Regions from separate parts of the Streptomyces sp. NPDC050439 genome, predicted to be linked through region 2. Evidence: riboswitches for the same ligand, from Rfam matches in the RefSeq annotation. Region 2 holds a riboswitch; each other region holds the start of a gene.
What was found. Region 2 has a riboswitch for cobalamin ahead of AB0I66_RS15500 (ABC transporter substrate-binding protein). Riboswitches for the same ligand answer to the same signal wherever they lie in the genome.
Positions count from the first base shown of each region.

Region 1: linked by a shared signal. The riboswitch ahead of AB0I66_RS31920 (ABC transporter substrate-binding protein) and the one ahead of AB0I66_RS15500 (ABC transporter substrate-binding protein) in region 2 are both predicted to bind cobalamin.
Region 3: linked by a shared signal. The riboswitch ahead of AB0I66_RS13390 (cobalamin biosynthesis protein) and the one ahead of AB0I66_RS15500 (ABC transporter substrate-binding protein) in region 2 are both predicted to bind cobalamin.

Region 1 covers NZ_JBFAJT010000008.1:345,838-355,450, forward strand. The annotation lists gene AB0I66_RS31895 (cysteine synthase) at 1-190, opposite strand, end outside; gene AB0I66_RS31900 (MoaD/ThiS family protein) at 197-475, opposite strand; gene AB0I66_RS31905 (putative leader peptide) at 621-722, opposite strand; gene AB0I66_RS31910 (ABC transporter ATP-binding protein) at 792-1,577, opposite strand; gene AB0I66_RS31915 (iron ABC transporter permease) at 1,574-2,584, opposite strand; gene AB0I66_RS31920 (ABC transporter substrate-binding protein) at 2,752-3,705, opposite strand; cobalamin riboswitch at 3,749-3,906, opposite strand; gene AB0I66_RS31925 (M67 family metallopeptidase) at 3,870-4,292, opposite strand; gene AB0I66_RS31930 (amino acid permease) at 4,375-5,844, opposite strand; gene AB0I66_RS31935 (DUF2017 domain-containing protein) at 6,196-6,792, opposite strand; gene clpS (ATP-dependent Clp protease adapter ClpS) at 6,804-7,118, opposite strand; gene AB0I66_RS31945 (nicotinate phosphoribosyltransferase) at 7,199-8,527, shown strand; gene AB0I66_RS31950 (isochorismatase family protein) at 8,654-9,238, shown strand; gene AB0I66_RS31955 (hypothetical protein) at 9,285-9,613, opposite strand, start outside.
Region 2 covers NZ_JBFAJT010000003.1:543,635-553,247, reverse strand. The annotation lists gene AB0I66_RS15520 (DUF2252 domain-containing protein) at 1-1,188, shown strand, start outside; gene AB0I66_RS15515 (haloacid dehalogenase-like hydrolase) at 1,185-2,327, opposite strand; gene AB0I66_RS15510 (helix-turn-helix domain-containing protein) at 2,523-3,389, shown strand; gene AB0I66_RS15505 (VOC family protein) at 3,395-3,859, shown strand; cobalamin riboswitch at 3,867-4,053, shown strand; gene AB0I66_RS15500 (ABC transporter substrate-binding protein) at 4,119-5,171, shown strand; gene AB0I66_RS15495 (iron chelate uptake ABC transporter family permease subunit) at 5,168-6,199, shown strand; gene AB0I66_RS15490 (ABC transporter ATP-binding protein) at 6,196-6,978, shown strand; gene AB0I66_RS15485 (hypothetical protein) at 7,068-8,384, opposite strand; gene AB0I66_RS15480 (alpha/beta fold hydrolase) at 8,451-9,218, opposite strand; gene glnA (type I glutamate--ammonia ligase) at 9,354-9,613, opposite strand, start outside.
Region 3 covers NZ_JBFAJT010000003.1:62,576-72,188, forward strand. The annotation lists gene AB0I66_RS13375 (helix-turn-helix transcriptional regulator) at 1-484, shown strand, start outside; gene AB0I66_RS13380 (hypothetical protein) at 526-1,062, shown strand; gene AB0I66_RS13385 (DUF397 domain-containing protein) at 1,297-1,638, opposite strand; cobalamin riboswitch at 1,790-1,933, shown strand; gene AB0I66_RS13390 (cobalamin biosynthesis protein) at 2,040-2,981, shown strand; gene AB0I66_RS13395 (cobyric acid synthase) at 2,978-4,486, shown strand; gene cobN (cobaltochelatase subunit CobN) at 4,483-8,157, shown strand; gene AB0I66_RS13405 (putative cobaltochelatase) at 8,204-9,613, shown strand, end outside.

The DNA of each region.
Region 1 (9,613 bases), on a different contig from region 2:
CGGGCGTCAACCGCCCGTCCTTCTCCGCCTGTTCGACCATGTGCAGCGCCGGGCGGTCCTTGATGGAACCGGTGGGGTTACGGTCCTCCAGCTTCGCCCAGATGCGGACGTCGTCGGACGGGGAGAGCCGCGGCAGGCGGACGAGGGGCGTGTTGCCCACGGCCGCCAGCGGGGAGTCGTAGCGAGGCATCCGCGATCAGACCATGCCGCCGGCCACGGCCGGGAGGATCGTGACGTTGTCGCCGTCCGTGAGCTTGGTGGAGATGCCGTCCAGGAAGCGGACGTCCTCGTCGTTCAGGTACACGTTCACGAAGCGGCGCAGCTTGTCGCCGTCGACGATGCGCTCGGCGATGCCCGCGTGCCGCGAGTCGAGGTCGCTGAAGAGCTCGGCGAGGTTGTCGCCGCTGCCCTCGACGGCCTTGGCGCCGTCGGTGTAGGTGCGGAGGATGGTCGGGATGCGGACCTCGATGGCCATGGCTTGGGCTCCTGTCGGGAGAAGTCACGTGGGTGGGCGCGCGGCGGCCCGGTCGTGCGGGTGCGTACGTGCGGGTGCAGGTATGCGGGTGCGTAGGCGTTACGCGGGGATGGCGCCGCGGCTCACGGCCGTACGGCGGCGGCTGTCAGCGCGAACAGATCGCGCTGGAGAGCCTGCACAAATCGACGTGCAGACGCGCAACGAGCAGCATGCCCGGCATCTTGTCGCTCACGTCGTGGGGAACCATGCGGTCATCGTATCGATTCCCGGTCCGGGTTCTGGAATGTGATCTCACATCGTGGATGGTTTGCGTCCATCACGTGGATGGAGGGAGGTACGTGACCGTCGGCGCCCCGGTCGCGGGGTGCACCGAGACCTCTGCCGTGACCCCGTACACGTCGGCGAGGAGCTCGCTGGTCAGGACTTCTTTGGGCGGTCCTGACGCGACGAGGGTGCCGGCGTCGAGGACGTACAGCCGGTCACAGTAGTAGGCCGCCAGATTGAGGTCGTGCAGGGCGAGCAGATTCGTCGTGCCGAGGTCGCGGACCAGGGCGAGGATCTCCAGCTGGTAGCGGATGTCCAGGTGATTGGTCGGCTCGTCGAGTACGAGGACCGCGGGCTCCTGCACCAGCGCCCTCGCCACCAGGGCGCGCTGGCGCTCGCCGCCGGAGAGCCCGGCGAAGACGCGGTGTGCGAGGTCCGCGGCGCCGACCCTCTCCAGCGCATCGCCGACCAGGACGTCGTCCCGCACGGTGTCGGCCTCCCAGAAGCGTTTGTGCGGGGAGCGGCCCATGGCGACGATCTGCCGGACGGTGAGCTCGAAGCCGGTGTGCCCGTCCTGCGGGACGGTGGCGATGCGGCGGGCGCGGTCCTTGGCCGAGCGGTGCGCCAGGTCGTCGCCGTCCAGGAGGACGCGGCCGCCGGTGGGCGCGAGGGTGCCGTAGACGCAGCGCAGGAGGGTGGTCTTGCCGCTGCCGTTGGGGCCGACGATGCCGATGGTCTCGCCGGGATCGGCGTGCAGGGTGACGCTGTCGACGAGGGTCTTCTCACCTGTGCGGTAGGTGAGGGACTCGGTGGTCAGGATCGCCGCCGGGTTGCTCATGCGCTTGCCTCCGTACGGTTCCTTCGCAGCATCCACAGGAAGAACGGGCCGCCCGTCAGCGCGGTGAGAACGCCGACCGGGATGTCCTGCGGCGCCGCGACCGTGCGCGCGGCGAGGTCGGCCGCCACCAGGAACACGGCGCCCATCAGGGCCACCACCGGAAGGAGCGTCCGGTGGGCGGCGCCGACCAGCATCCGGGCCGCGTGCGGCACCATCAGGCCGACGAAGCCGATGGCGCCGCTGTACGCGACGAGCACGCCGGTCAGGAGCGAGGCGAGGACGAAGACGGCGGCGCGGAAGCGGGCCGTGTCGAGGCCGAGGACGGTGGCGCCCTCCTCCCCCACCAGGAGGAGGTCCAGGGGCCTGGCGAGGGCGACGAGCAGTGCGGTGCCGAGGATGAGTGCGACGCCGGGCAGGGCGAGCATGTCCCAGCGGGCGCTGCCGAGGCCGCCGAGGGTCCAGTACAGGACTTCCTTGAGATGGTCGGCGCTGTCGGCGGTGATCAGGATGAGGCTGGTCAGGGCGGCCAGGACGTACGAGACGGCCACCCCCGCCAGGATCAGGCGGCCGGTGGCGAATCCGCCGCCGCCTGATCTTGCCAGCGTGTAGACGACGAGGAGCGAGAGCAGGGCTCCCGCGAAGGCCGCGGCCGGGATGGTGAGGGTGGTGGCCAGGCCCGCTCCCAGGCCGAAGACGCTGCCCAGGACGATGACGGCGACGGCTCCGGCGGAGGCGCCGGAGGAGACTCCGAGGAGGAAGGGGTCGGCCAGGGGGTTCCTCACCAGGGCCTGGAGGACGGTGCCTATGACGGCCAGTCCCGCGCCTACGGCTGCGCCGAGCAGGACCCGGGGGAGGCGGACGTCCAGCACGATGGTGCGGAACGGGGAGGGGTCGGCGCCGCCCCGCAGGATCTCCATGACCTCCGAGGCGGGTATCCGGACCGATCCCAGGGCCAGACCGGCGATGCTCGTCGCCACGAGGGCTGCGAGAAGCGTGGCCGTGACCATGGCGTAGCGCCGTCGTGGGTGCGGGTGGTGGTCCCTGGCGGGGCTCTCCCCGATCCCGCCCCTTCCCGAAACCGGGGCTCCGCCCCGGACCCCGGACTGGTTGCCGTCCATCACCGGCTCCGCCGAGTTCGTCCTCAAACGCCGGACGGGCTGGGTTCTGCTGCCCTTCACAGCTGGTCCGCCAGCTTCCCCACCGCTGCCGGGGCCCTTACCCCCGCCACCGCGTCCGACAGCGGGAGTACCGCGAAGCGCTTGTTCTTGATGGCGGGGACATCCGCCAGGACCGGGTCGTCCAGGAGGCGCTTCTTCTTCTGGGCCACCGTCGTGCCGCCGTAGTCGAGGATCACGATGGCCTCGGGCTTGCGGTCGACCACCGACTCCCAGGACGCGTCGCCGAAGGACTTGTCCAGGTCGGCGAAGACGTTGCGGCCGCCCGCCCGCTCGATGATGTCGTTGCCGATGCCCCGGCCGCCCGCCGTGAAGGCGGACTTGTCGCCGCTGTCGTAGACGAAGACCGGGACGGGCTTCTTCGACTTCGCCTCCGTCCGCGCCAGTTCGCGCTGTGCCGCGGTCACCCACTTCTCCGCCCGCGCCCGCACCCCGAACGTGCTGCCGACCTCGCGGACCTCCCTGTAGACGTCGTCCATCGACACCGGCTTCTTGGCGCAGCCCTCGACGTTCAGGCGGCTCTCTATGCCGGACTTGGCCAGGGCTTCGCGACTGCGGCCCTCGCCTGCCTGGAAGGCGCTCGTGTAGCCGCCGTAGACGAAGTCGGGGTTCGCGGCCAGGAGCTTTTCGTACGAGGGGTATTCCTTGGCGAGGACCGGGGTGTCCGCGTACGCCTTCGCGTACTTCGGCAGGACCTTGTCGTCCAGGTATGCCGTGCCCGCGATGCGGTCCTTCAGGCCCAGCTCCAGCATCACCTCCGTGACGTGCTGGTTCATCGTCACGGCGCGCTTGGGGGGTGCTTCGTACGTCGTCTTCACGCCGCAGTTCGTGACCGTGTACGGGAAGCCGGGGGCCTTGGACTCCGGCTTCGAGTCGGTGCCGTCGGAGGACGAGCACGCGGCGAGCGGGAGCAGCAGGGCCGCGGTCATGAGCACGCGTATGGGGCGGGGCATGGCTGAGCGCCTCCTCCAGGGGATTTCCGCGTCCCCTGCGTCGTGGGAGAAGAAGGCGGCAGGTCAGTTCCTGACTGCCCCACCCGCGAGGGGTGGGGTCACAGTGGCGGGACCGTGCCGGACTCGCACCGGCTTCCTGGGTCCTGCCGCCTCATAGGTGAGGCTCAGTATGCCTGGACGACCTTCACCTCTTCTTCGGTGACCTCGCCGTCCACGATCCGGTAGGAGCGGAACTGGAAGTCACCGGCGCCGTCGGTGTCGGCCGTGGAGACCAGGACGTAGTGGGCGCCCGGCTCGTTGGCGTACGTGATGTCGGTGCGCGAGGGGTAGGCCTCGGTCGCCGTGTGCGAGTGGTAGACGATCACCGGCTCCTCGTCGCGGTCGTCCATCTCGCGGTAGAGCTTGAGGAGGTCGCCCGAGTCGAACTCGTAGAACGTGGGCGAGCGTGCCGCGTTCAGCATCGGGATGAAGCGCTCGGGACGGCCGGTTCCCTCCGGGCCCGCGACCACACCGCAGGCCTCGTCGGGGTGGTCCTGGCGCGCGTGCGCGACGATCTGGTCGTGAAGGGCCTGGGTCAGGGTCAGCATGGCAGCCAGGATAAGCAGAAGGGCCGGCCCGTACCGAAGAGTGGTACGGACCGGCCCACATGCTGGGATCAGGTGCTGAGGACTACTTCGCCGCGTCCTGCGGCTCGGTCTTCCCGCCGACCTCGGACTGCGGGTCGCGCTTCTGCATGACCAGGTAGCCGATGCCCAGGATCAGGGCCCAGACCGGAGCCGCGTAGAGCGAGATCCGCGCGTCCTCGTCGATGCCCATCATGACGATGACCATCGCGATGAAGGCGAGCGCGAACCAGCTCGTGTACGGGGCGCCCGGGGCCCGGAAGGTGGACTGCGGCAGCTCGCCGCGGTCGGCCTTGCGGCGGTACTTGATCTGGCAGACCAGGATCATGATCCAGGCCCACATGCCGGAGATGGTCGCGAAGGAGACGACGTAGTTGAACGCCTCGCCCGGCCACTGGTAGTTGATCCAGACGCCGACCAGCATCAGGGCGGCGGAGAAGGTGGTGCCGACCAGCGGCAGGCCGTTCTTCGTCAGCTTGGTGAAGAACTTCGGGCCCTGGCCGTTGAGCGCGAGGTCGCGCAGCATGCGGCCGGTGGAGTACATGCCCGAGTTGCAGGAGGAGAGCGCGGCCGTCAGGACGACGAAGTTGACGATCGCGGCCCCGATGCCGAGGCCCATCTCCTGGAAGGCCGCCACGAACGGCGAGACGCCCGGCTGGAACGAGGTCCACGGCACGACCGACAGGATCATGACGAGCGCGCCGACGTAGAAGACGGCGATGCGCCACGGCACGGTGTTGATGGCCTTGGGCAGGACGGTCTTCGGGTCCTTGGACTCGCCCGCGGTGACGCCGACGAGCTCGACGGCGAGGAAGGCGAACATCACGATCTGCAGCGTCATCAGCGTGGAGCCGATGCCGTTCGGGAAGAACCCGCCCTGGTCCCACAGGTGGGAGACGGACGCGGTGTCACCGGCGTCGGAGAAGCCGATGGTGAGGATGCCGGCGCAGATGAGGATCATGCCGATGATCGCGGTGACCTTGACCATCGAGAACCAGAACTCGAGCTCGCCGAAGAGCTTCACCGAGATCAGGTTGGCGCCGTACAGGATGACCGTGAAGATCAGCGCGTACGCCCATTGCGGGATGGCGTCGTGTGTCCAGTACTGCATGTACTGGGCCGCTGCCGTTACTTCTGTGATGCCGGTGACGACCCAGAAGAGCCAGTACGTCCAGCCGGTCACGTACCCGAAGAACGGGCCGATGAATTCACGCGCGTACTCCGAGAAGGAGCCCGAGACCGCGCGGTACATGAGCAGCTCGCCCAGGGCGCGCATGATGAAGAAGATGACAAGGCCGGCGATGGCGTACGCCAGGATGAGGCTCGGACCGGCCTTGTGAATGGCCTTGCCCGCGCCGAGGAACAGGCCGGTGCCGATGGCACCGCCGATCGCGATCATCTGGATCTGCCGGGCGCCGAGCCCGCGCTGATATCCCTCGCCTGACGTACCGGACGAACCGCCCGTTCCGTCGGCCTCATTGCCGTCGTGATGCTCTTCGACCTGCACTGAGGTCATGGTGACGCCTTTCTCCACGCTGATCCGTGCCCGCAGTCTGCGTATGGCCACGGATCAGGTCCTGATCCCCCCGGATATGGATGGAGTGCTACCGGCGGTCTGCCGGCCCGAGCGCCATCGGTGACATGGGTGGCGTCACCGAGTGGTCGTGAAGATTTATCACGGCCGCAACAGTGATCGGCCGTGGCGCGTGTGGCCCATGCCACGAGAAGAACCGGACAAAATTCCCTTGGCGCGTCAAAAGTGCGCATTGAAGTGACGCGATCGTTATCCGGATTTGAGCGTCCGATGAGCGAACGGGGGGTAACGGCTGCTACATACATCGACTTTGCGGGTGCGACCGTGTGACTTCTAACCGATCAGCGTGCCGACCAGCGTCTCCTGAAGGCCGCCGAGCCAGAGATAGGCCATCACCATCGGTTTGCGGGCGTCGGAGTCCGGCAGCTGGTAGAGCAGGTCCGTGTCGTCCTCGTCCGTCACCTCAAGGCGGGCACCGATCGCCAGGCGCAGGTCGTTGAGCGCGCCGAGCCAGTGCCGCGACTCGTCGGCGGACAGCTTCAGGACGGCGCCGCCCTCGCCCTTGGACGTCATGGCGTCCAGGGAGCGGATCACCACCAGGGCGTCGTCGCGCTTCTTGGCCCGCAGGTCGTTCTCGGTGAAGCGCCTGAACTCCGACGAGTAGGCGCGCAGTTCGTCCTCATCGGCCTTCTCGCTGCCGGGGCCGCCGTACGCGTCCGGGAGCAGCCGCTGGAGGACGGGGTCGGTGGGCGGCTCGCTCGGGCCCTCCGCGAACAGCTCCGCGAGGGGGTCGTCCGAGGCGTCCTCGGCCGGACCCGGGCCGATCAGCTCCAGGAGCTGCACGGCGAGGGAGCGGATGATCGAGATCTCGACCTCGTCGAGCGCGACGGCGGCGCCGCCCCCGGGGATGGCTTCGAATTGTCCTGGCATCAGATGTGTCGCTACTTCCGGTCCTGCTGGAGGGTGGCCCACAGCCCGTATCCGTGCATGGCCTGTACGTCGCGCTCCATCTCCTCGCGGGAGCCGGTGGAGACGACCGCGCGGCCCTTGTGGTGCACGTCCATCATCAGCTTCGTGGCCTTCTCCTTCGAGTACCCGAAGTAGGACTGGAACACATAGGTCACGTAACTCATCAAGTTGACCGGGTCGTTGTGGACGAGCGTGATCCAGGGGACGTCGGGCTCCGGGACGGCGAAGGTCTCTTCGGCCGATTCCGGGCGGGTGATCTCTGCGGGAGCCGTACTCACTTGTCCCATGCTGCCACCCGCAGGGGGCCCTCGCACAAATGGACTCAGGAAATCGTCAGAGTGACGAGATGCGGGGTAGCATCCTTCGTATGAACACAGCGGACCTTGGGCTGCCGGTGGATGTTCCGTCGACCGCGCTCTTCACGGATCACTACGAGCTCACGATGCTGCAGGCCGCGCTGAAGGCCGGCACGGCCGACCGGCGCTCCGTCTTCGAGGTCTTCACGCGCAGACTGCCCGAGGGGCGCCGCTACGGAGTGGTGGCCGGGACCGGCCGGGTCCTGGACGCCGTGGAGAACTTCCGCTTCGACGCCGACGTCATCGGCTTCCTGCGCGAGCGCCGCGTCGTCGACGAGGAGACCCTCCAGTGGCTCTCCTCGTACCGCTTCAGCGGCGACATCTGGGGTTATCCGGAGGGCGAGGTCTACTTCCCCGGCTCTCCCCTCCTGCGTGTGGAGGGCTCCTTCGCGGAGTGCGTGCTCCTGGAGACGGTGATCCTCTCCATCCTCAACCACGACTCGGCGATCGCGGCCGCCGCCTCCCGGATGGCCTCGGCCGCCGGGGAGCGCCCGCTGATCGAGATGGGCGCACGGCGCACGCACGAGCTGGCGGCCGTGGCCGCCTCGCGCGCCGCGTACGTCGGCGGTTTCACCACCACGTCCGACCTCGCGGCCGGTTTCCGTTACGACATCCCCACGGTCGGCACGTCGGCCCACGCCTTCACCCTGCTGCACGACAACGAACGTGACGCCTTCCAGGCCCAGGTCGACTCGCTCGGCCCCGGCACGACCCTGCTCGTCGACACGTACGACGTGACGGAGGCCGTCCGCACCGCCGTCGAGGTCGCCGGGCCCGAGCTCGGCGCCGTGCGCATCGACTCCGGTGACCTGCTCCTGGTCGCCCACCGGGTGCGCGACCAGCTGGACGAGCTCGGTGCGACCCGGACGAAGATCGTCGTCACCTCCGACCTCGACGAGTACGCCATCGCCTCGCTCGCGGCGGCACCCGTGGACGCGTACGGCGTGGGCACGCAGCTCGTCACCGGGTCCGGGCACCCGACCTGTTCGATGGTCTACAAGCTGGTGGCCCGCGCGCACTCGGCGGACCCGAAGGCCCCGCTGGAGCCGGTGGCCAAGAAGTCGATGGGCGCCAAGTCGTCGATGGGCGGTCGCAAGTGGGCCGCGCGGCGGCCCGACGAGCACGGGGTCGCCGAGGCCGAGGTGATCGGCACGGGAGCGGTGCCGGTGGAGCTCGCCGACCACCAGCTCCAGGTCGAGCTGGTCAAGGGCGGTGAGGTGGTGGCGCGCGAGCCGCTGGACACCGTGCGCGAGCGGCACGCGGCGGCGCGGGCCCGGCTGCCCCTCTCTGCCACTCAGCTGTCGAAGGGCGAGGCCGTCATCCCGACGGAATACATCTGATTGTGCGCCGGAGCGGAGAAGGGGCGTTCGAACGCCCTCTCCCGCTTCGCGTGCGAAGTCTCTACGCTCGGTTCATCCGGCCGAGTCCCCCACTCCCCCGAGTCTTGCCGAGCCGAAGGACACCCGATGCGCCGCGCCCTGATCGTCGTCGATGTGCAGAACGACTTCTGCGAGGGCGGCAGCCTCGCGGTCGCAGGGGGTGCCGACGTGGCCGCCGCGATCACCGAGCTGATCGGGCAGGCGCCCGCGGGCTACCGGCACGTGGTGGCCACCCGTGATCACCACATCGACCCGGGCGACCACTTCTCCGAGCGGCCGGACTTCGTCCGCTCCTGGCCGCCGCACTGCGTGGCGGGCACGGAGGGGATCGGCTTCCACCCGAACTTCGCGCCGGCCGTGGCCTCCGGGGCCATCGACTCGGTCTTCGACAAGGGGGCCTATTCGGCCGCGTACAGCGGCTTCGAGGGGGCCGACGAGAACGGCGTCTCGCTGGCCGACTGGCTGCGGGCCCGCAAGATCGACGAGGTGGACGTGGTGGGCATCGCCACGGACCACTGTGTGCGCGCCACGGCCCTCGACGCGGTCCGCGAGGGCTTCGGCACCACGGTCCTGCTCGACCTGACGGCCGGCGTCTCCAAGGAGACGACAGAACGGGCCGTGGAGGAGCTGCGGGCGGCGGGGGTGGACCTGACGGGCAAGCCGGTGGTCTAGGCCCGTGAGGGCCGCGGGCCCGTAGGGGGCGCGGGGAACTGCGCGATCAGCCCCCACCGGCCCGCAGGGACAGGTCAGCCGGTCTCTGCCCCTGAAGCGCCTGCCGCTTCAGCGCGCGAATCGGATGCCAGAGCTCAGCCGCAGCGTCCGGCGCCGTACGCCATATCAGTCCGTCCGGGTGATGCAGGACCGCCGTGATCTCGTCCGGCGTCGGCGGCTCCGCGTTGCCCCGCAGATAGACGGCCCGCATGCCGAGGTTCCTGAGGCGTGTCAGCGCCCTCGCGCGGTTCACCGCATGGACGATCATGCGGACGCTGCCGCCGCCCAGAGCCGGGTTCGGCAAGGTCAGGGCCACCACCACGCTGCCGTTCGGCA
Region 2 (9,613 bases):
TTTCTGCGGGGCGCCGCCGCCGTCATGGCCGGGGACCTCGCCGTCCAGTGGGACTCCGGCCTGACGGTCCAGCTCTGCGGCGACGCGCACCTGTTGAACTTCGGCCTGTTCGCCTCGCCGGAGCGCGCCCTGCTCTTCGACCTGAACGACTTCGACGAGACCTGCCCCGGCCCCTTCGAATGGGACGTCAAACGCCTGGCCGCGAGCATCGCCGTGGCGTCCCGCGACAACGCCCACCCGCGGGGCGCCGCACGCGTGGCCTGCCTCGCGGCGGTGGCGGCGTACCGCACCTCCATGAGACGTCTGGCCGGACTCGGTGAACTCGCGGTCTGGTACGAACGGACCGACGCACACGACCTGTTGCCGCTCATCCGCTCCGCAGGCCACCGCAAGCGCGCGGCGACCGCCATGGACCGCGCCCGCCGCCGCACGAACCTCCAGGCGCTCGGCAAGCTGACCGAGAAGGTCGAAGGAGCTCCCGGCCTCCGCCGCATCATCCACGACCCGCCGCTCATCGAACCCGTGAGCGCCGCGGACCTCGCCGCGCTCCGCAAGATCTTCGGCGACTACCGCTCCACGCTCTCCGAGGAGCGCCGACTCCTCCTGGACCGCTACCACTTCGTGGACGCCGCGCGGAAAGTCGTCGGCGTGGGGAGCGTCGGCACCCGCTGCTACATCGTGCTGCTCGCCGGGCGCGACGCCGGGGACCCGCTCTTCCTCCAGATCAAGGAGGCGGTCCCCTCGGTCGTCGAGGAACACCTCCCGGCGGGCCCGTACATCCATCCCGGCCACCGCGTGGTCGCGGGCCAGCGCCTCCTCCAGGCGGCCGGCGACATCTTCCTCGGCTGGATGACGGGCCCCCAGGGCCGTGCCTTCTACTGGCGCCAGCTGCGCGACATGAAGGGCTCCGCGGACGTCGAGTCCATGTCCCCCGCGGAACTGCGCTCCTACGCCCGCCTCTGCGGCACGGCCCTGGCCCGCGCCCACGCCCGCTCCGGCGACCGCATCGCCATCGCCGCCTACTTGGGCGGCGCCGACACCTTCGACCGGGCGATAGCGGACTTCGGGCTGCTCTACACCGCGCAGAACGCCCGGGACCACGCGGCGCTGACCGAGGCGATCTCCTCGGGCCTGGTCACCGCCGCGGGCCGGGAAACCGGAGACGCAGAAGCTGCAACAGGTGCCTAGCGGATCTCGTCCGGGACCACCGTCAGCCACCGCTTGTCCGCGGTGACCTTCTGGCCGAGCTCCCGCTGCCGGTCGGCGTTCTCGCGCTTCATCCCGTCCAGCTCCTTCATGTACGCGTCCTTGCGGTTGACCCAGACCCGCGCCCCGCCGTGCTCCACGTCCGCCGAGTGGAACAGCATCGGGCCGTCGCTCTTGGGGGTGTCGCCCGCCACCAGGACGGGCTTCTTCCACTCGTCGATGTACGTGTTGATGGCCGCGGGCTTGCCCTGGTACCAGGTCAGAGGCGCCCACAGGTTCGGCGTCAGCTCATGCCCCGCGAGCTTCTTCTGGTCGAAGCGGCCCTCCGCGATCTCCTTGCGGGAGCTGGTGATCTCACCGGTCTTGCGGTTCTTGAGCTGCAGGCCGACGCCGATGACGTTCTCGGGCTTCACGTCGTAGCCGTACTTGGGGTCGGAGAGGACCATGCGCACCAGGTCCTCGCTGGCCGCGCTGACCACGTAGACCTCGATGCCGTGCCTGCGCAGCGACTTGTGGAGCTCCTGCATGCCGGTGAAGAACTCGGGCGGCTTCACCTCGGTCTTCGTCAGCTTCCCGTCCTCGTAGTATTCGGCGGGGATCGGCTCGTCACGGGCGAGGAGTTCGTCGACGTACCCCTTGAGCTCCTTCAGCGTGAAGCCGGAGAAGATCTGCGCGACCCACGGGTAGCAGACCTGGTCGTCGACCTCGCAGAGCCGGTTGTAGTAGCTGTAGAGGCTCTCCTTGTGCTTCGCCGTGTCCTTGAAGGGGATGAGCTTCAGCGAGGGGTCCATCGACTTGCGGGTCAGCACCCCTTTCATCTCCAGGAAGGGCAGGAGGGACTCCTCCAGGTCGTTGCGGTACGTCGTGTTGTCCGCGTCGAAGACGGCGTACGCGCCCTTGTCCTCGTTCTTCGCGATGACCTTGCCCAGCTTCTTCGCGACCGGCTTCGGCCAGTGCTTCAGCTCGGACGTCGCGGCCTTCGCCGTCCTCGCCGACTTCGCGGAGGCGTCCGCGGCCGTCGCGTCCTTGCCCGGCCAGAGCGCCGTCCCCGCGAGAACGGCCGCGGTGAGCGCGCCCGCCGTGCCGATGACGGCCAGCTTGCCCTTTGCCTTAGATGCCATGGTTCGGTGCCCCCTGAGAGCGGTCTGCGCCCCGTCCGGAGCGGCGGGTCATCGTATGAGGTCGCCCCACGGATTCCCATGATCGACATCACCGGACGGAACGGGCATGGGACCGCCGTGCGCGGGTAGGGGAGACGGACGCCCACCGCGCTTTCGGGCCTGCTCCATGGCGGCGCTCATCGCATACTGGAAGACATGGAGACCGTCTCCCGGGAGTTCGTGCGGGCCGCCCCGCGGCTCGACGGCATGGTGGTGTCCGCCGTCGGCTACCGCACACGGGGCGAGCGGCCGGGTCTGCACCGCGGCCTGCCGTCCCCGTACCTGACGCTGATCTTCTCGCTGGACGGCCCCGTCGTCACCGGCGCCACCCCCGAGCAGGCCGGAACCCGCGGCGCCATCGGCACCGACATCGTCCTCGGCGGCCTCCACCAGTCCCCGGCGTACGTCGTACGGCCCGAGCACGAGGCGGGCATCCAGCTCGCCGTGCACCCGCTGGCCGCCCGCGCCCTGTTCGGCGTACCGGCGGCGGAACTCGCCGGTGAGCTGGTGACGCCCGGCGCGGAGGTGATGGGGCGCCGCGCCGCCGAGCTGCGGGAGCTGCTGTGCGAGCAGGACGGCTGGGAGGAGCGGTTCGCCTCCCTCTCCGCCTACCTGAGGCAGCGTGCGGCCGCCGCCACCTCCGCCGGCTCCGTACGGCCCGAGGTCGGCGAGGCATGGGCCTGGCTGGCCCGGCACCAGGGCGTGGGCACCCTGCGCGGGCTCTCCCGGCACGTCGCGCTCAGCGAACGCCGCCTCACCACCCTCTTCCGCGCCGAGACGGGCCTGAGCCCCAAGCAGGCCGGGCGCCTGATGCGCTTCCAGCGCGCACGGAACGCCGTCGTACGCCCCGTCGCGGCGGGCGCGGCCCCCGACCTGGCCCGCGTCGCCGCGGACTGCGGGTACTACGACCACTCCCACCTGGTGCGGGACTTCCGGCAGTACACCGGCGCCAGCCCCAGCGCCTGGCTGGCCGAAGAGTGCCGGAATATCCAAGCCGGGAGCCATGGCGGGGGCGAAGAGTAGGACTCATGAACACGACCGAGAAGCAGAACCAGCAGCCCCAGTCCGCCTCAGCCCCAAGTCCTGAAGGGCGCGCCCCCGCCGTCTGGCCGACACTCCAGGCGCACGACGCCCCCGCACTGATCGACTTCCTGGTCGGCACGGTCGGCTTCCTGCGCACCGCCGTCTACGAGGACGGCGGCCGCGTGGCCCACGCCGAGCTCGACTGGCCCGAAGGCGGCGCGATCATGCTCGGCTCGTACGACGAGAAGTCCCAGGCCTGGTGCCTGAAGCCCGGCACCTTCGGCGCGTACGTCGTCACCGACCGCGTGGACGACCTCTACCAGCGGCTCGGCACCGCGGGCGTCGAGATCATCCGCGAGATCGAGGACCAGCCGTACGGAAGCCGGGAGTTCGCGATCGCCGACCCCGAGGGCAACAAATGGTCCTTCGGCACCTACCGCGGCGCACCGAGGCCCCAGCAGCCGTCCTGACCTCGCGTGATAGCTTGCGCACGCCAGTCAACCCACACCAGGGCCAGGGAATCCGGTGCGAATCCGGAACTGACGCGCAGCGGTGAGGGGGAACGGGCGGGGCCACGGCCACTGGGCGTCCATGGACGCCTGGGAAGGCGCCCCGCCCGGCCGATCCCCGAGTCCGAAGACCTGCTGGCACCTTCGTCCGCACACCGGGCGGCGGAGGTGACGAAGCAGGCCAGGCTCCGCGTATGAGCCGTGAGACTCAAGGGATCTCGTGTCCTCCATTGCCCGTCGTGTACGTACGTCTGTTCTTCTCGCCACGGCCTTGGCCGTCACCCTGACCTCGTGCGGAGGCGGCTCCGCGACCACCTCCACCACGGACGACAAGGCCGCCGGCTACCCGCTGACCCTCACCTCCTGCGGCAAGAAGGCGGAGATCAAGGCGCCGCCGCAGCGAGCGGTCTCCCTCGACCAGGGTTCCACGGAGATCCTGCTCTCCCTCGGCCTCGCGGACCGCATGGCCGGCACCGGAACGTGGACGGACCCGGTGCTCAAGGGCCTGGAGAAGGACAACGCCAAGGTCGACCGGCTCGCCGACAGCTACCCCTCCTTCGAGAAGGTCCTCGCCAAGGAGCCGGACTTCGTCACCGCCTCCTTCGTGGCGACGGTCAGCAAGGGCGGCGTCGCCGACCGCGCCAAGTTCGCCGAACTCGGCGTACCCGCCTACGTCTCGCCCTCCGACTGCGCGGGCAAGGACAACAGCGGCGACGGAGACGGCAGCCGCGTCAAGACGCTGACCATGGACACCGTCTACGGCGAAGTGCGTGACCTGGCCAAGGCGTTCGGGGTCGAGAAGCGCGGCGAACGCCTGATCGCGGACCTCAAGGGCCGGGTGGCGAAAGCCACGAAGACGATCAAGGACAGCAAGGCGTCCGACACGTCGCTCCTCTACTGGTTCGCCAACTCCGACGCGCCCTACATGGCGGGCTGCTGCGGGGCGCCGGGCATCATCACCCGCGAACTCGGCGTGCGGAACGTCTTCGACGACACCCGCGACGAGTGGCCCCAGATCAACTGGGAGACGGTGGCCGACCGCGACCCGGACGTCCTGGTCATCGGCGACCTCACCCGCAAGTCGCAGACGGCCGAGAGCGCGAAGAAGAAGATCGAGTTCCTGGAGTCCAACCCCGTCACCAAGAACCTGACCGCCGTGAAGAAGAAGCGGTACGTGCTGCTGAGCGGCCAGGCCATGAACCCCACCATCCGCACGGTGGACGGCATCGAACAAGTCGCCGGCGCCTTGCGCGAGTTCGGCCTCGACAAGTGAAGGCGGCCGCCGCGGGCGGCATACGTTCCGTCCTGCTCTGGACGGCGGGCGTCGCCGCCCTCGCCCTCTCCGTGGCGGTGGCCGTCACCATCGGCCCCGCGGACATCTCCGTACCCGACGTGTGGTCGGCGGTCGCCGCGCACCTCGGCTGGGGCGAGGCGACGCTGACGCCCATCCGGGACGGCATCGTCTGGAATCTGCGCATGCCGCGCACGCTCCTCGCGGCGGTCTGCGGCGCGGGCCTCGCGGTCTGCGGAACCGTCCTCCAGTCCCTGCTGCGCAACCCGCTCGCCGATCCCTTCGTGCTCGGCGTCTCCTCGGGGGCGTCCACGGGCGCGGTCGCGATCGTCGTCCTGGGGGTCGGCGGGGGAGTGGTGTCGGTGTCGGCGGGGGCCTTCGTCGGGGCAGTCGTCTCCTTCGCGCTGGTGCTGCTGCTCAGCCACAGCCTGGGCGGAAGCGCCGACAGGGTGGTGCTCTCCGGGGTCGCGGCCATGCAGCTCTTCTCCTCGATCACCTCGTTCGTGATCCTGACCTCGGGCGACGCGGAGACGACGCGGAGTGTCCTGTTCTGGCTGCTCGGCTCGCTGAGCGGGGTGGGCTGGACGGACGTCTCGCTGTGCGCGGCGGTGCTCTTCGCGTCCCTCGCCGTCTGCCTGACTCAGGCCCGCACGCTGGACGCGTTCGCGTTCGGCCAGGACGCGGCGGCGACACTGGGCGTCCATGTGGCCCGGGTCCGCCTGCTGTTGCTTTCCGTGACGGCCCTGCTCACGGCGGCGCTGGTCAGCAGCGCGGGCGCCATCGGCTTCGTGGGCCTGGTCCTGCCGCACGCGGCCCGCGCCCTGGTCGGCGCCGGGCACGCACGCCTGCTCCCGGTCACGGCGCTCGCGGGCGCGGTGTTCCTGGTGTGGGTGGACACGCTGGCCCGCACGGTCCTCGACCCCCAGGAGGTCCCCGTGGGGGTGGTGACGTCCCTGATCGGCGTCCCGGCGTTCGTCCTGGTCCTCTACCGCACGAGGAAGACGACATGACCCCGCACAACGACTCAGGCCTACGGGCTGACCGCGTGGCCCGAGAGGCAGGCGGCCGGCTCATCATCGACGGAGTGACCCTGGCCCCGTCCCCCGGAGCCACGGTCGGACTGCTCGGCCCGAACGGCTCGGGCAAGTCCACCCTCCTGCGCATCCTGGCAGGCGTCCTGGCCCCCACGTCAGGGGTGGTCACGCTGGACGGCGACCCGCTGCGGGACGTGGGCCGCCGCACGATGGCGCGCAGGGTGGCGGTGGTGGACCAAGAGGCAACCACACAGGTCGAGCTGTCGGTGGAGGAGGTCGTACGCCTGGGCCGCATCCCGCACCGCAGGGCGTGGTCCGCCCCGACAGCCCGGGACGACGAGGCGGTACGGGAGGCCCTGACCCGCACGGGTCTGTCCGACCGTGCGACCCAGTCCTGGCACACGCTCTCCGGCGGCGAACGCCAACGGGTCCAGATAGCGCGGGCGTTGGCCCAGACCCCCCGGGAACTCCTCCTGGACGAACCCACGAACCACCTGGACATCCAACACCAGCTGGACCTCCTGACCCTGGTCTCGGACCTCCCCCTGACCAGCGTGATAGCCCTCCACGACCTCAACCTGGCGGCCATGTTCTGCGACCACGTACTGGTCCTCCACGAGGGAGCGACCCACGCGTCGGGCACACCGTCGGAGGTAATCACGGAGGAACTGATCGCAAAGGTGTACGGGGTAAGGGCGAAGGTAACGCAACACCCAACGGAAACTCACCCAACGATCCGCTTCCTACGCCCCTGAGCCCTCGACTGCTGGTGTCAGCGCCCCCTCGACCACGACGGTGGGTGCGGGCTGGTCCGACCCCTCCGTGGCGCCCTCCGTCACCCGTGTCAGCGCCCCCGGACGATCTGCTCGGCCCGAAGCCGGAGTTTGACGTCGGCATCCTGCAGCAGGGCTTTGGCTGCCTGCAGTTGACCGGCACCGCCCTGCGCGCAGAGCAGTCGGAAGGCGGCGACGCGGGTGGGGCGGGGCGCTTCCGGCCCGATGCGTGCCAGCAACCACTCGGTGGGGAGTTGCCGCGCGGAGGGCAGCAGCGCCGTGCAGGCCTCGCGGGCGACGGCGGGTGCGGGATCGTCCAGGAGCGGCCGCAGCCGCTCGGTCACCGCGACGTCGAGCACACGCAGCCCGGCCACGGCACGCGCCCGTACCGCCGGCACCGGATGCGCGAGCAGCGGCAGCAGCAACTCGGCGTCCGCACGCGCACCGCACTCACCGAGACCGACGGCCGCACCGGGCGGCAGAGCCGGGTCATCGGGCGTGGCACACCACTCCCGGTAGAGCGGCAACGGATCGACCCCGGCCTGCTTCAGCACGTAACGGGCGCAGGCCCGCACGAGCGCCGAACGGTCGACGAGATACGACCGGGCCTCCCGCGCCCGCCCGACGCGCCGCAGAGCGGTGACCCCGGCGGACCGGACACGGGGGCTGCGCGCAGCGAGCAACGGCGAGACGACGCGCTGATACGCACGCTCATCCCCCTCGCGCACACCCGCGAGCGCGGCATCGGCGCAGAGGTTCTGGACGACGACATCGCTGTCGCAAGCGGCGATACGGGCCAGCTCCGGCGCCGACAGGACCTGCTCGTCGACGGCGATGCGATGAGCGAAGCGGCGTACCGCGGGATCCGCGTGGCCGAGCGACGCCACGAGCCGATCGCGGCCCGCCGCCCCGCTCAGGACCTCCCGCAACAGCCCCACACCGAAGACCCCGCGCTCCCGGCGCCCTACCCGCAACACCATGGGCGCGAGCGCCGCCAGCTCCCCGGCACCGAGCCGGGGCAGCGCCTCACGCAGCACGCCGCGCGCCTTCTCCCGTACGGGTGCGGCCCAGTCGGCACAGCGAATGACGACCAGCGGCAGGAGCACCGGATACGACGCGACCCGCCGCAACGCGGCCTCGCGCACCCGGCCGTCGCAGGCGCACAGATCGAGCGCGGTCCGACTTTCGCCGGGCTCCAACGCGTCCCAGCGCGTATACAGTCCGCGCACGTCGACATCGAACGCGATCCAGGCGGAAGGGTCCGAAACATCCAGCACGTCCAGCACATCCCGCAAGGGAGCCCCACGGACAACCCGCAGGAGTTCGCTCTCCCTGCCCTCGCCGAAGCCGAACCAGCTCATCGCCACCGCCCCCCTCGCCCCGCCCATCGAGACGGCGATCGTAGGGTGCGGCAAGCCGCCGCGGTCGCCCGAATTACGCGGGCCTCGGCTGCCCTAGGGCCGTGGCTCGTCGAGGTACTGGTCGGCCCAGGCGCTGATGATGTGAGCGGCCCGTTGCGCCTGCCCTCGCGCGGTCAGCAGATGGTCCGCGCCTTCGAGCGAGATGAAGCTGCGCGGGTGCCGTGCCTCCTGGAAGATCTCCGCGGCGTTGGAGATGTCGACGGTGGAGTCGGTGGGCGAATGCGCCACGAGGAGCGGAACGTCCACCTCGCTGATCCGGTCGCGCAAATGAGCCTGGCGCACGTTCTCGACGAAGGCGCGCTTGAGGACCAGAGTCCTCCCGCCGACGAACCACTCGTGCGCGCCGTCACTGAGGACGCGATCCAGGACGGAGTCGTACTGCCGCTCGACATGACTGGGGTCGACGGGCGCCGCGATCGTGGCCAGCGCGCGGAGGCCGGGGATCTCGCAGGCGGCCGCGATGGCGGCGGCGCCGCCCCACGAGTGCCCCACCAGCAAGTCCACCGGAGTCCCTCGCTCCGCCATGAAAGCCGCGGCACGGACGGTGTCCTGCACCTTGACCGTGAAGGAACCGTCCCCCCAGTCGCCCTCGGAGTCCCCGATCCCGAGATTGTCGAAGCGCAGCGTGCCGATCCCCTCGCGCGCCAGCTGCTTGCTGACGCGCGCGGCGGCCGGCGATTCCTTGCCCAGGGTGAATCCATGCGCGACGAGCCCCCAGCCCCGGACCTCGCCCTCCGGCAGATCGATCACGCCGGCCAGTGCGGGACCGACGACGCTCGGAAATGTCACTTTTTCGCTCATGTGGGGCGCTCACCTAGGCAGGGGCTGGTCTGGGCAGATCGTGGGGGGAGAGAGAACAGCGGGCCGCCTCCCGTTCCGGGAGACGGCCCACCGTCCCTGCTGATGCGGCGCCGGGCTCACCCGGCCCCGGCCGTTCTAGATGTCGAAGTACAGCTCGAACTCGTGCGGGTGCGGGCGCAGCTGGATCGGGGCGATCTCGTTCGTGCGCTTGTAGTCGATCCACGTCTCGATCAGGTCGGGGGTGAAGACACCGCCGGCCAGGAGGTACTCGTGGTCCGCCTCGAGGGCGTCGAGGACCGCCGGGAGCGAGGTCGGGACCTGGGCGACGCCCGCGTGCTCCTCGGGAGCCAGCTCGTAGAGGTCCTTGTCGATCGGCTCCGGCGGCTCGATCTTGT
Region 3 (9,613 bases), 480 kb from region 2:
TCTGCAGACGGACGATTACGCGATGGCGCTCCTCGCCCCACGCGTCGACGAGGCACGGGCGCGGCGGATCGTGGAGCTGCGGACAGCGCGCCAGGAGCGCGCTCTGGAAAGCGAGAACCCACCGTGGACGTTCTTCGTCATCGACGAGGCCGCACTGCACCGCCAGGTCGGCGGGTCACGCGTACAGCGCGCCCAGCTGCAGCACCTCATCACCATGTCCGAACGCCCGAAGGTGTCCCTGCAGGTACTGCCCTTCACCGCAGGCGCCCACTACTCCACCCTGAGCAGCTTCATCCTGCTCGGATTCTCGGACGACGAGGACCTGCTCTACCTGGAAGCCCAAGGAAACCAGTCAATCCGTGACGACCACGAGCTGATCGTGAGCCACCAGGAGTGCTTCGAGTCCCTCCGCGAGATCGCGTACAGCGGAGACAAGGCGATCTCCCTGATCCAGCGGATCAGGGAAGGCATCGACAGCAGCTGATCTGCCGGGCACGAGGAGCCCGGGGAGCGAGGAGGGGCCATATGCCCGCGTTGCGAGAGTGGTGGCGGGGGATCCTCACGGCCATCGGGCAGGCACCGTGGCGCAACACCGGCACGGCTGGTGCGCAGGGTGCGGGTGCGGGTGCGGCTCCTGTCGGACCCTCGGCGGGCGCCCCCGCCCCCGGCCGGTCACCGGCCGACGACCCCACGTACAACCAGCTCGTCCGCGAGGCGATGACCAACCCGTTCGGTGCGCTGGTGATGAACATGCTGGATCACAACCGCACGGAGGACCACGCCCGGCTGTACCGAACCAAGATCCGCAACTGCACCGGCTGCATAGTCGTCCTGCTGCTCGCGCTCGCCGGAATGCTCATCCTTCTGAGCGCCCTGAACCTGACGGGTTTCTGGACGGTCTTCTCGGTGATCAGCGGCGTCATGGCCCCCGTGGTCGCACTGAGCCGTCAGCTGTCCAAACTGCTCTCGGAGACCGGGACGGCCACGCCGACGCTCGGCGACGACCGCCGGGCCGTGGTGCCCGCCCAACGTCCCGAGCCTACGGCCGACGACCGTTCCTGAGATCGGCGGACCCCCACCACAACCCTACGGACACCGCGGTCACCGCAGCCGCGAAACCCCAGGTGGCAAGTCGCGCGGCCGTACTCTCCACCAGCAGGGAAACCACCGCACCCACCAGGGCCGCCGCCGCGCCGAGCAGCACACACACCACCGCGGCCACAACCGCCGGAGTCCTACGCCTCTCCCCGTGCCCGCCGCGCGCCAACTGCCGTAACTCGGCGAGATGATGCTCAGTCATCCTGCTCCCCTTCCCTCTCCCCCCGCGCCGACGAGGGCGCTCAGGAACGCCTGCCAGCGCTCAACGGAGAAGACGACGCGTGACCCTGACGGGTTCTGCGAATCACGGACGACCACCGCCTTCCGCACGAAAGCGACTTCGACGCAGTGTCCAGAATCCCCGCTGTAGCTGCTCCTGCGCCAGAGGCACCCAGATGAACTTCCATCGGCCACGCCGACCTCCCCCTGCCAGAAAGCCGGCGTCCCTCGACGCAAGTCCGTGTCGTCATTCTTCGCCCACGCCGCTGCACGATAGTGCCGTGATCTTGCGGGGCCCAGCGGACCCCCGTGAACCACCACAGCACGTCACGACCCGGGCCCAACCACTCGCGGACCGCTCTCTGGATGTCGTGTCCCAGTCTAGGAAAGTTCAATTTCGGAGCCTAGGGAAAAACCGGTCCCATGTGGGCCTCCGCACACTCTCCCGTCCCAGGTCAACGGCAAGTTGACGGGCGTTCGTGGGCGTGGTGGACTGCCGGAGCCAATACGGCAGCAGGAGAGGAAGCCGGTGTGAATCCGGCGCGGTCCCGCCACTGTCATCGAGGAGCTGACTCCTCGGAAGCCAGGAACTCTCGCCGCCGATCACGTCGAACCAGGGCGCGGACACCCTGAGTGAGGACATATCGCCATGCGCGGCCGCCCGTTGCCGGACCAGTTCCCGAGCGTGAGCTCACTTCTCGGCACAGCGACCGGCTGAAGCCATGCGTGCCGATCGCGACTTCGCGTACGGCGCCGCCGCCGGCCTTCTCGGTGATCTGTTCCTCGGCGATCCTCGTCGCGGGCATCCGGTCGCCGCGTTCGGGCGGGCTGCCGGTGCCGTCGAGCGTGTCCTGTGGCGTGACCACCGCGGGTGGGGTGCCCTGCACGCCGTGGTGTGCGTCGGGGGCGCGGCAGGCGCCGCCGCTCTGTTCTCTTCTCTTGTACGTGACTCACGCGCCGCGTCCGTCGCGCTGACCGCCGCCACCACCTGGGCCGTGCTCGGCGGGACCTCGCTCGGGCGTGAGGCGCGGGCCGTGGGCGGGGCGCTCGCCGCCGGGGACATCGAGGTGGCCCGGGAGCGGCTGCCGCATCTGTGCGGACGTGATCCGCAGGCCCTGGACGCCGACGGCATCGCGCGGGCCGTGGTGGAGTCCGTCGCCGAGAACACGTCCGACGCCGTGGTGGGCGCCCTGGTGTGGGGGGCCCTGGGCGGCGTGCCGGGGCTCGTCGCCTTCCGCGCCGTCAACACGCTCGACGCCATGGTCGGGCACAAGTCCGCGAAGTACCGGCGCTACGGGTGGGCTTCCGCCCGGCTCGACGACGTACTGGGGTGGCCGGGCGCACGGCTCACCGCCGTGCTCGCGGCGGCCGCCGGGGACGCGCCGCAGGGCGCCGTGCGCGCCTGGCGCCAGGACGCCGCCAAGCATCCGAGCCCCAACGCCGGGCCCGTCGAGGCCGCCTTCGCGGGGGCGTTGGGCGTACGGCTCGGGGGGACGCTCTCGTACGCGGGGCGCGTGGAGCACCGGCCGGTCCTGAACGGCGGCGGGCGGGGCGTGCAAGTCGCCGACATCGAGCGGGCCGTGAAGCTGTCGCGGCGGGTCGGTCTCCTTGCTCTCGGGGTCGCCGCGGCCGTGAGCACCATACGGAAAGGCAGGGCCTCATGAGTGGTGGACTCCTCGTCGCGGGAACCACGTCCGACGCGGGCAAGAGTGTCGTCACCGCGGGGATCTGCCGGTGGCTGGCCCGCAAGGGCGTCTCCGTCGCGCCCTTCAAGGCGCAGAACATGTCCCTCAACTCCTTCGTCACCCGCGAGGGCGCCGAGATCGGGCGCGCTCAGGCCATGCAGGCGCAGGCCGCCCGGGTCGAGCCGACCGCGCTGATGAATCCGGTGCTGCTCAAGCCGGGCAGCGACCGCAGCAGCCAGGTCGTCCTGATGGGCAAGCCCGTGGGCGAGATGAGCGCGCGCGGCTACCACGGAGGGCGGCAGCAAGCGTTGTTGTCGACCGTCGTGGGATGCCTGGAGGAACTTCGGGGCAGCTATGACGCCGTGATCTGCGAAGGCGCGGGCAGTCCCGCCGAGATCAATCTGCGGCGTACGGACATCGTGAACATGGGGATCGCGCGGGCCGCCCGCTTCCCCGTGGTCGTGGTGGGAGACATCGACCGCGGGGGCGTGTTCGCCTCCTTCTTCGGGACGACGGCGTTGCTGAGCGCCGAGGACCAGGAGCTGGTCGCCGGATATCTCGTGAACAAGTTCCGGGGCGACGTCTCGCTGCTCGAACCCGGGCTCGACATGCTCCACGGGCTCACCGGGCGGCGCACGTTCGGTGTGCTGCCGTTCCAGCACGGCCTCGGCATCGACGAGGAGGACGGCCTGCGGGTCTCCCTGCGGGGTGCCGTACGGGAGTCCGTCGTCGCTCCCCCGGTCGGTGAGGACGTGCTGCGGGTCGCTGTGTGCGCCATTCCGCTCATGTCGAACTTTACGGACGTGGACGCCCTGGCCGCCGAACCCGGCGTCGTCGTGCGGTTCGTGGACCGGGCCGAGGAACTCGTCGACGCCGATCTCGTGGTCGTGCCCGGCACGCGCGGCACCGTGCGCGCCCTGGAGTGGCTGCGCGAGCGCGGCCTCGCCGACGCCATCGCGCGGCGGGCCGCCGAGGGGCGGCCCGTCCTCGGGATCTGCGGCGGCTTCCAGGTGCTCGGGGAGCACATCGAGGACGACGTCGAGTCGCGGGCGGGAGCCGTGGACGGGCTCGGTCTGCTGCCCGTGCGCGTGCGCTTCGAGCGCGAGAAAACCCTCGCGCGGCCCGTCGGCACGGCCCTGGGCGAACCCGTCGAGGGGTACGAGATCCATCACGGTGTCGCTCAAGTCCTGGGCGGGGAAGCCTTCCTGGACGGCTGCCGCGTGGGCGAGGTGTGGGGCACGCACTGGCACGGCTCCCTGGAGTCCGACGCGTTCCGGCGCCGCTTCCTCACCGAGGTCGCCCGCGCCGCCGGGCGCCGCTTCGTGCCCGCGCCCGACACCAGTTTCGGCGTCCTGCGCGAGGAGCAGCTCGACCTGCTCGGCGACCTGATCGAAGAACACGCGGACACGGACGCGCTGCTCAGCCTGATCGAGACCGGCGCACCCGCCGGTCTCCCCTTCATCGCACCGGGGGCACCTTCATGACCGTTCTGCTTCTGTCCACCGCCGACACGGACCTTCTTGCCGCCCGTGCCTCCGGCGCCCCCTACCGCATCGGCAACCCGACCCGGGTCGACGCGCAGGCCGAGCTGCCCGCGCTGGTCGAGGGCGCGGACATCGCCGTCGTACGCCTGCTCGGCGGCAAGCGGGCGTGGGAGGACGGGCTCGCGGCGCTGAAGGCGGCCGGCATCCCGACGGTGCTGCTCGGCGGTGAATCCGTGCCGGACGCGGAGCTGATGGCGGAGTCGACCGTGCACGCGGGGTCCGTGGCGGAGGCGCTGCGGTACCTCGTCGAGGGCGGCACGGAGAACCTGCGTGAGCTGGCGCGGTTCCTCAAGGAGGACGTCCTCGCGGCAGGGCACGCGCGCTCCGGTGACGCCCACGAACGGCAGAGCGCCGAGCCGCGGAAGATGCCCGAGTACGGGGTGCACGGCACACGCGCGTACGTCGAGGGCCGGCCGACCGTGGGTGTGCTCTTCTACCGGGCGCACCAGCTCTCCGGCAACACCGGCTTCGTCGACACGCTGTGCGACGCGATCGAGGCGCGCGGCGCCAACGCCCTTGCCGTGTACTGCGGTTCGCTGCGCGGCGCCGACTCCGGCCTGTACGAGATCCTCGGGAAGGCGGACGCGCTGGTCGCCACCGTCCTCGCGGCGGGCGGCACGCACGCCTCGGGGGCGAGCGCGGGCGGTGACGAGGAGGCCTGGGACATCGGCGCCCTCGCCGACCTCAACATCCCTGTCCTGCAAGGACTTTGCCTGACCTCGTCGCGTGCCACGTGGGACGCGTCGGACGCCGCGCTCTCCCCCATGGACGCGGCCATGCAGGTCGCGATCCCCGAGTTCGACGGCCGCATCATCACCGTGCCGTTCTCCTTCAAGGAGCAGGGCCCCGACGACGTACCGGTGTACGTGGCCGACCCCGAGCGCGCCGCCCGCGTCGCCGGAATCGCCCTGCGCCACGCCCAGTTGAAGCACAAGCCGAACGCGGAGAAGAAGCTCGCCCTGGTCTTCACCGCGTACCCGACCAAGCACGCGCGCGTCGGCAACGCGGTCGGCCTGGACACCCCCGCGTCGGCAGTGCGTGTGCTCGACTCCCTGCGGGACGCCGGGTACGTCGTCGAGGGCCACCCGGACAACGGCGACGAACTGATCCACCGGCTCATCAACGCCGGTGGCCACGACGTCGAGTGGCTCACCGAGGAGCAGCTGGCCGCCGCCCCCGCGCGCGTGCCGCTCGCCGACTACCGGGCGTGGTTCGACACGCTGGACCCGGAGCTGCGCGACGGCATGCTGGAGGCGTGGGGCGAGCCGCCCGGCAACCTGTACGTGGACGGCGACGACATCGTGCTCGCCTCGCTGCGGTTCGGGAACGTCGTCGTGATGATCCAGCCGCCGCGCGGCTTCGGCGAGAACCCGATCGCGATCTACCACGACCCCGACATGCCGCCCTCGCACCACTACATGGCGGCCTACCGCTGGCTGGAGATGTCCTTCGGCGCCGACGCAGTCGTCCACATGGGCAAGCACGGCACGATGGAGTGGCTGCCGGGCAAGGGCCTCGGCCTGAGCGGTGGTTGCGCCCCGGACGCGGTGCTCGGCGAGCTGCCGCTGATCTACCCGTTCATCGTGAACGACCCCGGCGAGGGCACCCAGGCCAAGCGCCGCGGGCACGCCACGGTGGTGGACCACCTGGTGCCGCCGATGGCGCGCGCGGACACGTACGGGGACCTGGCGAAGCTGGAGCAGCTCCTCGACGAGTACGCGCTGGTCAGCGACCTGGACCCGACGAAGGCCCCCGCCGTGCGTGCGCAGATCTGGACGCTGGTGAAGGCCGCCGAGCTCCATCACGACCTGCACGTGGACGAGCAGCCCGACGACACCGCCTTCGACGAGTTCGTCATGCACATCGACGGCTATCTGTGCGAGATCAAGGACGTGCAGATCCGCGACGGCCTGCACATCCTGGGCGGTGGCCCCGAGGGCGAGGCGCGCGTCAATCTGGTGCTCGCCGTCCTGCGGGCCTCCCAGGTGTGGGGCGGTCAGGCCAACGCCCTGCCCGGCCTGCGGGCCTGCCTGGCCGAGCACTTCGGGCTCAGCGAGAAGGAGCTGCTCGCCGAGCCGGGCGCGGCGGTGAAGGTCGCGGACGGCCTGACGTCGCTGGTCGACGGGCCCGCCCGGACCGGCGCGGACGCACTGGACCTCCTTGAGCAGCTGTGCCGCCGCCTCGCCGAGGGCATGGAGGAGCGCGGCTGGGAGCTCGGCGCGGTGCGTGAGCTGGTGCGCGAGACCGTCGGTGTCGAACTGCCGCCCGCCGTGGCCGTGTTGGGCTTCGCCTGCGAGGAGGTCGTGCCGCGGCTCGCGCGGACGACCGACGAGATCGGGCACATCCTGCGGGCGCTCGACGGCGGCTATGTCCCGGCCGGGCCCTCCGGGTCGCCCACGCGCGGACTCGTGAACGTGCTGCCGACCGGCCGCAACTTCTACTCCGTCGACCCCAAGGCGATTCCCTCGCGGCTGTCCTGGGAGGTCGGCCAGGCGCTCGCCGACTCGCTGATCGCCCGCTATCTGGCGGACACCGGCGCCTACCCGAAGTCGGTCGGCCTGACCGTGTGGGGCACGTCGGCGATGCGCACGCAGGGCGACGACATCGCGGAGATCCTGGCGCTGCTCGGCTGCCGTCCCGTGTGGGACGACGCGTCCCGGCGCGTGACGGGCTTCGAGATCGTGCCGGTGGAGGAGCTCGGCCGGCCGCGCATCGACGTGACCGTACGGATCTCCGGGTTCTTCCGGGACGCGTTCCCGCACGTCGTCGGCCTGATCGACGACGCGGTGCGGGCCGTGGCCGAGCTGGACGAAGCCCCGGAGTCCAACTACGTGCGGGCGCACGCCGACGAGGACACCGCCGAGCACGGTGACCGGCGCCGGGCCACCTCCCGGATCTTCGGCTCGAAGCCCGGGGCCTACGGCGCGGGCCTCCTTCCGCTGATCGACGCGCGGAACTGGCGCAGCGACGCCGACCTCGCCGAGGTGTACGCGGTGTGGGGCGGCTACGCCTACGGGCGCGGGCTCGACGGCAAGGCCGCGCGCGGCGACATGGAGACCGCGTTCCGGCGCATCGCCGTCGCCGCGAAGAACGTGGACACGCGCGAACACGACCTGGTGGACGCCGACGACTACTTCCAGTACCACGGCGGCATGGTCGCCATGGTGCGGCACCTCACGGGCGAGTCCCCCGAGGCGTACGTCGGCGACTCGGCGACCCCCGACCAGGTGAAGACGCGGACCCTGGGCGAGGAGACCCACCGCGTCTTCCGGGCCCGCGTGGTCAACCCCCGCTGGATGGCGGCCATGCGGCGCCACGGCTACAAGGGCGCCTTCGAGATGGCCGCCACCGTGGACTACCTCTTCGGGTACGACGCGACCGCGGGCGTGGTCGACGACTGGATGTACGAGAAGCTCTCCGCCGAGTACGTCTTCGACCCCGAGAACCGGGAGTTCATGCAGAAGTCCAACCCCTGGGCGCTGCGCGGCATTTCGGAGCGACTGCTCGAAGCGGCCGAGCGTGGTCTGTGGGCCGAGCCGGACGCGGGGACGCTGGAGCGGCTGCGGGCCACCTACCTGGAGCTAGAGGGCGATCTTGAGGGGGACGGGTGAGGCCCGCCGCCCCCTGCCCCGCCCCGGAACACGCAATGGAGGCCTTGTGAGTACCCCCTATCCGTTCACCGCCCTCGTCGGCCAGGACGACCTGCGGCTCGCGCTGCTGCTCAACGCCGTGTCGCCCGCCGTCGGCGGTGTCCTCGTACGCGGCGAGAAGGGCACCGCCAAGTCCACCGCGGTGCGCGCCCTTTCGGCGCTGCTCCCGCAGGTGCCCGTCGTGGCCGGCTGCCGGTTCTCCTGTGACCCGGCCGCTCCCGACCCCGCCTGCCCCGACGGCCCGCATGACGCGGGCGGGGCCTCCGTGCGGGACGCGCGGATGGTCGAACTGCCCGTGGGCGCATCCGAGGACCGCCTGGTCGGGGCCCTCGACATCGAGCGGGCGCTCGCCGAGGGCGTCAAGGCCTTCGAGCCCGGCCTGCTCGCCGACGCCCACCGCGGCATCCTCTACGTCGACGAAGTGAACCTGCTGCACGACCACTTGGTGGACCTGCTGCTCGACGCCGCCGCCATGGGCGCCTCGTACGTCGAGCGCGAGGGCGTCTCCGTGCGCCATGCCGCGCGGTTCCTGCTCGTCGGCACCATGAACCCCGAAGAGGGCGAACTGCGGCCGCAGTTGCTCGACCGGTTCGGGCTCACCGTCGAGGTCGCCGCGTCGCGCGAGACCGATCAGCGGGTCGAGGTCGTACGGCGACGGCTCGCGTACGACGACGACGCGGAGAGGTTCGCCGCGCGGTGGCACGACGAGGAGGCCGCGCTGCGCGGCCGGATCGTCGCGGCGCGCGCGCTGCTCCCCCAAGTGCGGCTCGGCGACGGCGCGTTGCGGCAGATCGCCGCCACCTGCGCGGCCTTCGAGGTCGACGGGATGCGGGCCGACATCGTGATGGCGCGTACGGCGACCGCCCTTGCCGCGTGGGCGGGACGCGAGGACGTGCTCGCGGAGGACGTGCGCCAGGCCGCGCTCCTCGCGCTGCCGCACCGGCGCCGGCGCAACCCCTTCGACGCGCCGGGGCTCGACGAGGACAAGCTCGACGACACGCTGGAGCAGTCCGCGGGGGACGACGAGGGCGACGGCGGGGACGACGACCCCGACGGCGGCGGCCCTGACGGGGGCGGACAGCCGCCGCAGGACGGACCCGACGCGCCTGACACCCCTGAGTCGCCTGAGACCTCCGAGGCTCCTGAGACCCCTGAGGCTTCTGACGGCGAGGCCGGGCAGGACGACGACGCCTCCCCCGAGCAGTCTCCGGCAGCCGGCGGCGGCGAGCAGCAGCCCGTGCGGGCCGCGGAGCCGTTCCGCACCAAGATGCTGAGCGTGCCCGGCCTGGGCGAGGGCGCCGCGGGGCGGCGCTCGCGGGCGCGGACCGAGCACGGGCGGACCACCGGGGCCCGGCGGCCTCAGGGGGCGCTCACCAAGCTGCACCTGGCGGCCACCGTGCAGGCGGCGGCCCCGCAT